DNA from 3 places in the Photobacterium sp. GB-36 genome. Region 1 is predicted to be linked to each of the others. Evidence: riboswitches for the same ligand, from Rfam matches in the RefSeq annotation. Region 1 holds a riboswitch; each other region holds the start of a gene.

Region 1 (2,273 bases):
GTTTGGATACCAGTTGTGAAATTGCAGTAGATGACGATTTCGCATACTCAGAGGCAAAATCTACCGGGATATCGACATTATTGATTTCCCCTTTTGGCGATGTTTGAACGAACTGACATTTAGCATTACCCTTGCCCAGCAGCACTGATACAACAGTCATGGCTGGGGTACCTGATGTCAGATTGATATACACCTGAGTCGCATCTGAGGAAACGTCACTCAATTGCTTTTGCATGACTTTCGTTATTGATAAATAATCAATCGGTGAAGTTAATCTGACACGTTTTATCTCTACTGATGTTTTAGAACGCCCAGCACATGCTAACTTTCTTTTTAACCAGTCCTTGTAGTCAAACCATTCGTCATCCCATGTACTCGCAAGAATAACGACGCTATCAAGCATCGGCCCTCTAAGAGCGAGGGTTGCAATGGAAGCTGGTTTATCTAGCTTCATTTGATCTAAATCTGTTCTACCAAGCCAGCTAAGCAGAGTTGCCATTTTAACGTCCGTGATTTTAGTTTTGTTTATTTTAATCAATCTGATGCGGTAAAGGTGTGAGGTAATCTACAGTGTCTTAACCGAGCAGTTGCATAATACATAATATGTCAATAAATCTAATATTGTTTTATTGCTCGGGTTCTTTGTCGGGCAATATTTATTTCACCTTGACCATTACATCTTTGGTTTTGTCTAACATGAATGCTGAGTAATCCCTTATTTTATAAGTACGTGACAACAAAACGTTTATCTATTAGGATTTGAGAGTTAGTCGGGGGGCATTACGCTGAGATCACAATTTAAGTGGGACCCGTTGAACCTGAACCAGTTAACACTGGCGGAGGGAACTAAATAAACAATATCCGTATTGTTTAGCCAAGTTATCACTGGATCTCATCACTTCACATCAATTGATCCTTTCAGACTTGGCACCGGTTCCTAACGCGTAATTAGGAATCTGTTATGTCATCACACACCAATAATACATCCCATGTTACAACGCCTATCGTTTTAACTATTGCTGGCTCTGACAGTAGTGGTGGCGCGGGTATTCAAGCCGATATCAAAGCTATTTCAGCAACTGGTGGCTATGCTTGTTCGGTGATCACTGCAATTACGGCGCAAAACACCCAAGGTGTTAGTGGTATTCTTCCTATTCCTCTTGTGATGATAGAACAACAGTTAGATGCTGTTTTTACCGATCTCAACATTCAGGCAGTTAAAATAGGCATGCTTGCCGATAGTGACATCATCACGCTAGTTGCGAACAAAATAAAAGAGTACAAGCCACGCTATCTTGTGATTGATCCCGTTATGGTTGCCACCAGTGGTGACTTATTATTACAACAGTCAGCCATTAGTACATTAAAACAAAAACTACTTCCATTAGCTGATCTCATCACGCCTAATTTACCTGAAGCCGCTGCGCTGACAAACAGCGAGATCCCACACAATCATACAGATATGTTGGGATTAGTCAGCAAACTGCGTGACATACAAACAAAAGCCATACTGCTTAAAGGTGGGCACCTAGAAAGTGATTCAGAAAGTAATGATTTATTAATATTAAGTGACGATATTATCGAGCTAAAAACAAAACGTATTGATACCCACAATACCCATGGTACTGGCTGTACCCTCTCTTCAGCTATTGCTTCTTACCTTGCTCAAGGTTATTCAATCGAACAAGCAACACAACGTGGCAAAGAATATATTACCTCTGCCATTTCAGCCGCTGATCAGCTCAATATCGGTAGTGGTCATGGTCCTGTTAATCATTTTTTTACACAGGATCAAAATAGCTAACAAGACATGAAACATCACGCAACATGATATAAAAAAGCGGTGATTTAACTCACCGCTTTGATTTATATAGTAAATATTATGTGATTACAGTTTTGTCCAAGCATCTTGCCAATAAGCACTGCTTGCTGGGGCATAAGAAGCACTTGAGCACCAACCTGAATTAGGCCACGGTTTACATTGGTATAACTGCTCATCGCTAGCACGAACAATATCCCCTTGTTGGTAAACTGTGCCCGCTTGATACGTTGGATATTCTCCCGGCGCAGGTGGCGTCACTTCTGGTTTGACTGAGGTACACCCTTCGGTTGCAATTTGTTTCCAAACACCCCACTCACCCGTTGTTCCCGGCTCTTCACCTTTTGTCCACCAACCTGCTAGCCATACCACACCGTTGTGGCTGACTTCATCTCCTGCCACATAAATACTTTGTGCACTCCATGTGTTTTCGCACACTGCGCTACCTTCAACC
Region 2 (2,273 bases), on a different contig from region 1:
ACGTTTCGCCGTCATAGGTACATAACGAAGAAGTACGCCAGCATGGATAGTGAAGTAATCCACACCTTGCTCAGCTTGCTCTAGTAATGTGTCACGAAACACTTCCCAGTTAAGGTTCTCAGCCACACCATTCACTTTTTCAAGCGCTTGGTACATAGGTACAGTACCAATCGGGACTGGGCTATTACGAATGATCCACTCACGCGTTTCGTGAATATTTCGACCAGTTGATAAATCCATTACCGTATCGCCACCCCAACGGGTCGACCAGACAAGTTTTTCAACTTCTTCTTCAATCGATGAACTCACCGCTGAGTTACCAATATTGGCATTCACTTTAACAAGGAAATTACGGCCAATGATCATTGGCTCAGTTTCAGGATGGTTAATGTTGGCAGGAATAATTGCTCGGCCTTCAGCCACTTCTTTACGCACAAACTCAGGCGTAATTTCTTTTGGTAAATTAGCACCAAAGCTCACACCTGGATGTTGTTGGTTTAATACTTCATCACGGTATTTCGCACGACCCATATTTTCACGGATCGCGATATATTCCATCTCAGGCGTAATAATACCTTGGCGCGCATAATGTAATTGCGTCACACAACGCCCAGCTTTTGCACAACGAATACGCGCACGTTCCGCAAAACGTAAATCATCAAGCGTCTTATCATCTAAACGTTCATTGGCATACTCAGAGCTTAACCCTTCTAGTAATTCAGTATCGTCACGCTCTGCGATCCATTGCTCACGCACTAACGGCAAGCCATTATAGATATCGATGTTTTTTTCAGGATCAGTGTAAAAACCAGAAGTGTCGTAAACTCGAATAGGCTCGTTAGGCTCAAAGATAGGATTATCTTTACCGCCACCAACCAAGCTATCAGCTAAAGTGATTTCACGCATAGGAACAAGCACATCAGGACGGCTACCTTGAACATACACTTTCTGTGAGTTCGGGTATGGTTGTGCTGTTAATGATTCAATAAATTGTTTCGCTTCCAGTCTCGCTTGCTTGCGATTCGACATAGCAGTTTCCTTGATTTTTCAATGTAGGGGAAAATGCTTGGCGGATGGGCGTAAACAAGAGGTGTGTACCTAAGTACAGCTATGCAGATGCATACAGTGATCCCTTAAGATATGTAGCAGAAAACATTCTCTCGTTCCCTTCGCAGGTATTAGCCTGATCAGGTTCAACGGATCCCGCAATGCGGTCTCAGCCATATGGCACTCCGACAAGTAGCAATGAGTATAAAGAAGCCGTTATAGTGCAACAACCTTTATACTGAGAAAAATAATAAAAAGTGACAAACAACAAAAAGCCGTGCATCAACACGGCTTATTATTACATTGCATATTTTAATCGTTGTTACTGTGAAATTAATACATCACAACCTAGGTGATTAGCCAAAGAATCACTTAAATCACCAAACAAGTGAAAAGTCGATTTATGGTAACCTGTGATCACTAGGCTAGCATTCAGTTCTTTTGCTAAAGCCTCTATATGCTTTGAAACATCGCCATCTGCAGTATGTATCGCTTTAACTTTATGAGAAGAAGCTGTAATTAAATCAGATAACTCTTTCATGCGTTTTTTTGCAATCGCATCATGCTCTTCTTGTAGCTCAACTTCCACATCAATAAAACTTACGTTTCCGATCCCTGGCTCAACATAAGCAACATGTAAATCAGCGTGATTTTGCTCAGCGATAACGCCAGCTTTCACCATCAATTTATGCGCATTTTTATCTTCAGGATTAACCGCTAATAACACTGTTTGGTAAAGCGACATACCTAGCCTCCTTGAGCTAAGGCTCATAGTAAATTCATTATTTATGATTATGATGCTATAAATATAGCTATACAACTAAGTATTACGCTGACTATTTAATATTAACTTAAATCAATGATTGCATTTTTGGAGAGTTCTCACTCTTCTCGCTAGCGATTATCATGAGCGCTTTCTATCATTACCTAAAAATATAAACGAGATCCCAATGAGCCAATATTTATTACTAGGATTCATCGCGCTTGGTGGTGCATTCGGCGCCTGCTCAAGATACCTCATTTCTGAGCTATGCGTAATGCTATTTGGCCGTGGCTTCCCATACGGTACTTTAACCGTAAACGTGCTGGGCTCCTTGATCATGGGGCTATTGATGTCAGCACTTAATCAAGGAATGATTGAAGCTGCACCATGGCGACCTATTATCGGCTTAGGCTTCCTAGGCGCACTAACAACATTCTCCACGTTCTCAATGGACAATGTTGTC
Region 3 (2,273 bases), on a different contig from region 1:
AGTTGCCAGTCGTTAGCTTGGCTGATTAAGGCGGTGAGCGCGGCAACAACAACAAAAGTGATCAGCCCGGCACTGATAATGCCGGGCAATAAGGTAATGCGTTTGTTCAAAGTCTTAAACCATTACTGAGTGAGGGCTTGCTGCCACTCTCGGATCCAGGCTTTGCGATGCGTTGCCACTTCGTCGGCACTAAATTCAAGTGCTTTGCTTGGTACGGTGAGTTCATCAAAACCTTTCGGTAGGCTTTGCTTTGTTACTGGATACATCCAGTTGTGAGTAGCGATTTGTGACTGAAAAGCATCACTTACAATAAATTGCATAAATTGATCGGCAAGCTTTGGATGTGGGCTATTTTTCATTTTTGCTGCCACTTCAACTTGCATGTAATGGCCTTCTTTGAAGTTAGCCGCTTTGTACTGGTGTTTGTCTTCAGCAATGATGTGATAGGCCGGTGATGTGGTGTAAGAAAGCACCATATCTGATTCGCCTTTTAAGAACATGTTATAGGCTTCAGACCAGCCCTTAGTGACGGTCACTGTGTGTTTCGCTAGTTGCTGCCACATTTCAGGGGCTTTATCACCGTAGACCGATTTGATCCATAACATAAGACCTTGGCCTGGGGTTGAAGTACGAGGATCTTGATAGATAACGCTGATATTTTGATCTTTGATCAGAGCATCTAAACTCGCTGGTGGGTTTTTCAGTTTATCGCTGTCATACACAAAGGCAAAATAGCCGTAATCATAAGGGATGAAAGTATCATCACTCCAACCTTTAGGAAGCGTGAGCTTACTGGTATCAACATCACTTTTTGCTAATAGGCCGGTATTTTTCGCTTCTGTCATTAGGTTGTTATCTAGCCCTAATAACACATCTGCTTTACTGTTTTTCCCTTCAAGACGAACGCGATTTAAAATCGATACGCCATCTTCTAAAGAAACAAAATTGACCGTACAACCATTACATTGTTTTTCAAACGCTTTCTTTACTACAGGACCAGGACCCCAGTCGGAAGCAAAGGAGCTGTAGGTATAAACATTAAGAGTATTGTCTGAGGCGAAAGCTGAGCTTGCAACTAATGACAGAGAGATTAGGGGAAGAAGAGTGTTTATTTTTTTCACTATGCGCTCCGAGATGTCCTGCATCCTTGGGACAAAAATTGAAAGAGAGAGCGGCACAGGTTTGAGTGCTGTTGCATCATGCAATGGTCAGCGAGCTCGAAAGCATGTTCGAGCATCTCAATTCCTACGCCAGCATTACCTGGTTCAGGTTCAATGGGTCCTGCTATAAAGCACGTATGCCTAACAATCTCAGCCAAATGGCTCCCCAATGAGAACAGACTATTGTACCTGCAACTGTATCGAAGTTATAGCTTCTGATTAAGTTGCCAATTATAGATGTAATGGATCTGAGTGAATTGTAGGTTAGGCGTAATACGATAATGATTAAGGTGTTGTTGTAACTCAATTAACGATCCAAAATCAGCTTGATACCAATCATAGATAGATGACAGTGTGATGCCATTTTTTGTTATTTTTATTGCTTTTTCACTATTAATAAAACGTGTTGCAGCTTGATCTAACTGGGAGTCTAATCGATCGCTATTAAACGCTTTAGGCAGTAAATCAGGGCAACCGAGGCTGGCACAGTTGACTGCGTAGTGGATCCTAGGATCTTGCCAGATAGGGCGTAAGATCCGATGTTCAATATCGTTTAAAGTTAGCTTTTTATTATTAATGGTAATAATGGTTTGATCCCATGGCCCAAAGCTAAATAAACCTCCAAGTTTAGTGATTGATTTTACAGGGTAATTATCAATAATTAATTGAACGGTTAGGGCGTTATATAAATTAACCCAATAGGCAAATTGAACATTACGATTATAACGGTGAGGATTTTGGGCACTGAGTCGCTTAATATAAGTTGCTAGCTTTTGTTTATCTGCACTTGATACTTGGTTATAACGAAATAAGGTTTGATCCGGTTGAATGACAAGATATTTATCGAGTAGTTGCTGCCAATCTTGATGACTGATCTTGTTTGTGTTTTTAGGATCATGAGGTTGCCAATATGACCAGAGTTCGGATTTTGGCGCAGCAAAGATCGGCAGAGTGAATAACAGCAGCCAAGTGGCAATAACAATACGCATATTTTTCCTATTAATATAATAAGTAACAATATTGATTAAGACCGTAATAAGTATTGGCTAATTTCATTATCTTTTTGATATTTTAAATAAAAACGCCCTGTTTATATTAAACAGGGCGTCCGAT

Evidence for each region. A riboswitch is a leader RNA that binds a small molecule or an ion and turns the genes downstream of it on or off. The one in region 1 is predicted to bind thiamine pyrophosphate.
Region 2: it holds a riboswitch for thiamine pyrophosphate, as region 1 does, so the genes downstream of both, thiC (phosphomethylpyrimidine synthase ThiC) here and thiD (bifunctional hydroxymethylpyrimidine kinase/phosphomethylpyrimidine kinase) in region 1, are expected to answer to the same signal.
Region 3: it holds a riboswitch for thiamine pyrophosphate, as region 1 does, so the genes downstream of both, thiB (thiamine ABC transporter substrate binding subunit) here and thiD (bifunctional hydroxymethylpyrimidine kinase/phosphomethylpyrimidine kinase) in region 1, are expected to answer to the same signal.

What each region holds. Positions count from the first base shown of each region.
Region 1 is NZ_PYNY01000001.1:119,596-121,868, forward strand. It holds gene C9J46_RS00535 (sigma-54-dependent Fis family transcriptional regulator) at 1-499, opposite strand, end outside; TPP riboswitch at 762-862, shown strand; gene thiD (bifunctional hydroxymethylpyrimidine kinase/phosphomethylpyrimidine kinase) at 962-1,804, shown strand; gene C9J46_RS00545 (M66 family metalloprotease) at 1,889-2,273, opposite strand, start outside.
Region 2 is NZ_PYNY01000017.1:92,549-94,821, forward strand. It holds gene thiC (phosphomethylpyrimidine synthase ThiC) at 1-1,029, opposite strand, end outside; TPP riboswitch at 1,148-1,245, opposite strand; gene C9J46_RS14980 (universal stress protein) at 1,370-1,792, opposite strand; gene crcB (fluoride efflux transporter CrcB) at 1,998-2,273, shown strand, end outside.
Region 3 is NZ_PYNY01000012.1:81,088-83,360, reverse strand. It holds gene thiP (thiamine/thiamine pyrophosphate ABC transporter permease ThiP) at 1-110, opposite strand, end outside; gene thiB (thiamine ABC transporter substrate binding subunit) at 123-1,112, opposite strand; TPP riboswitch at 1,226-1,339, opposite strand; gene C9J46_RS12500 (DUF547 domain-containing protein) at 1,367-2,149, opposite strand.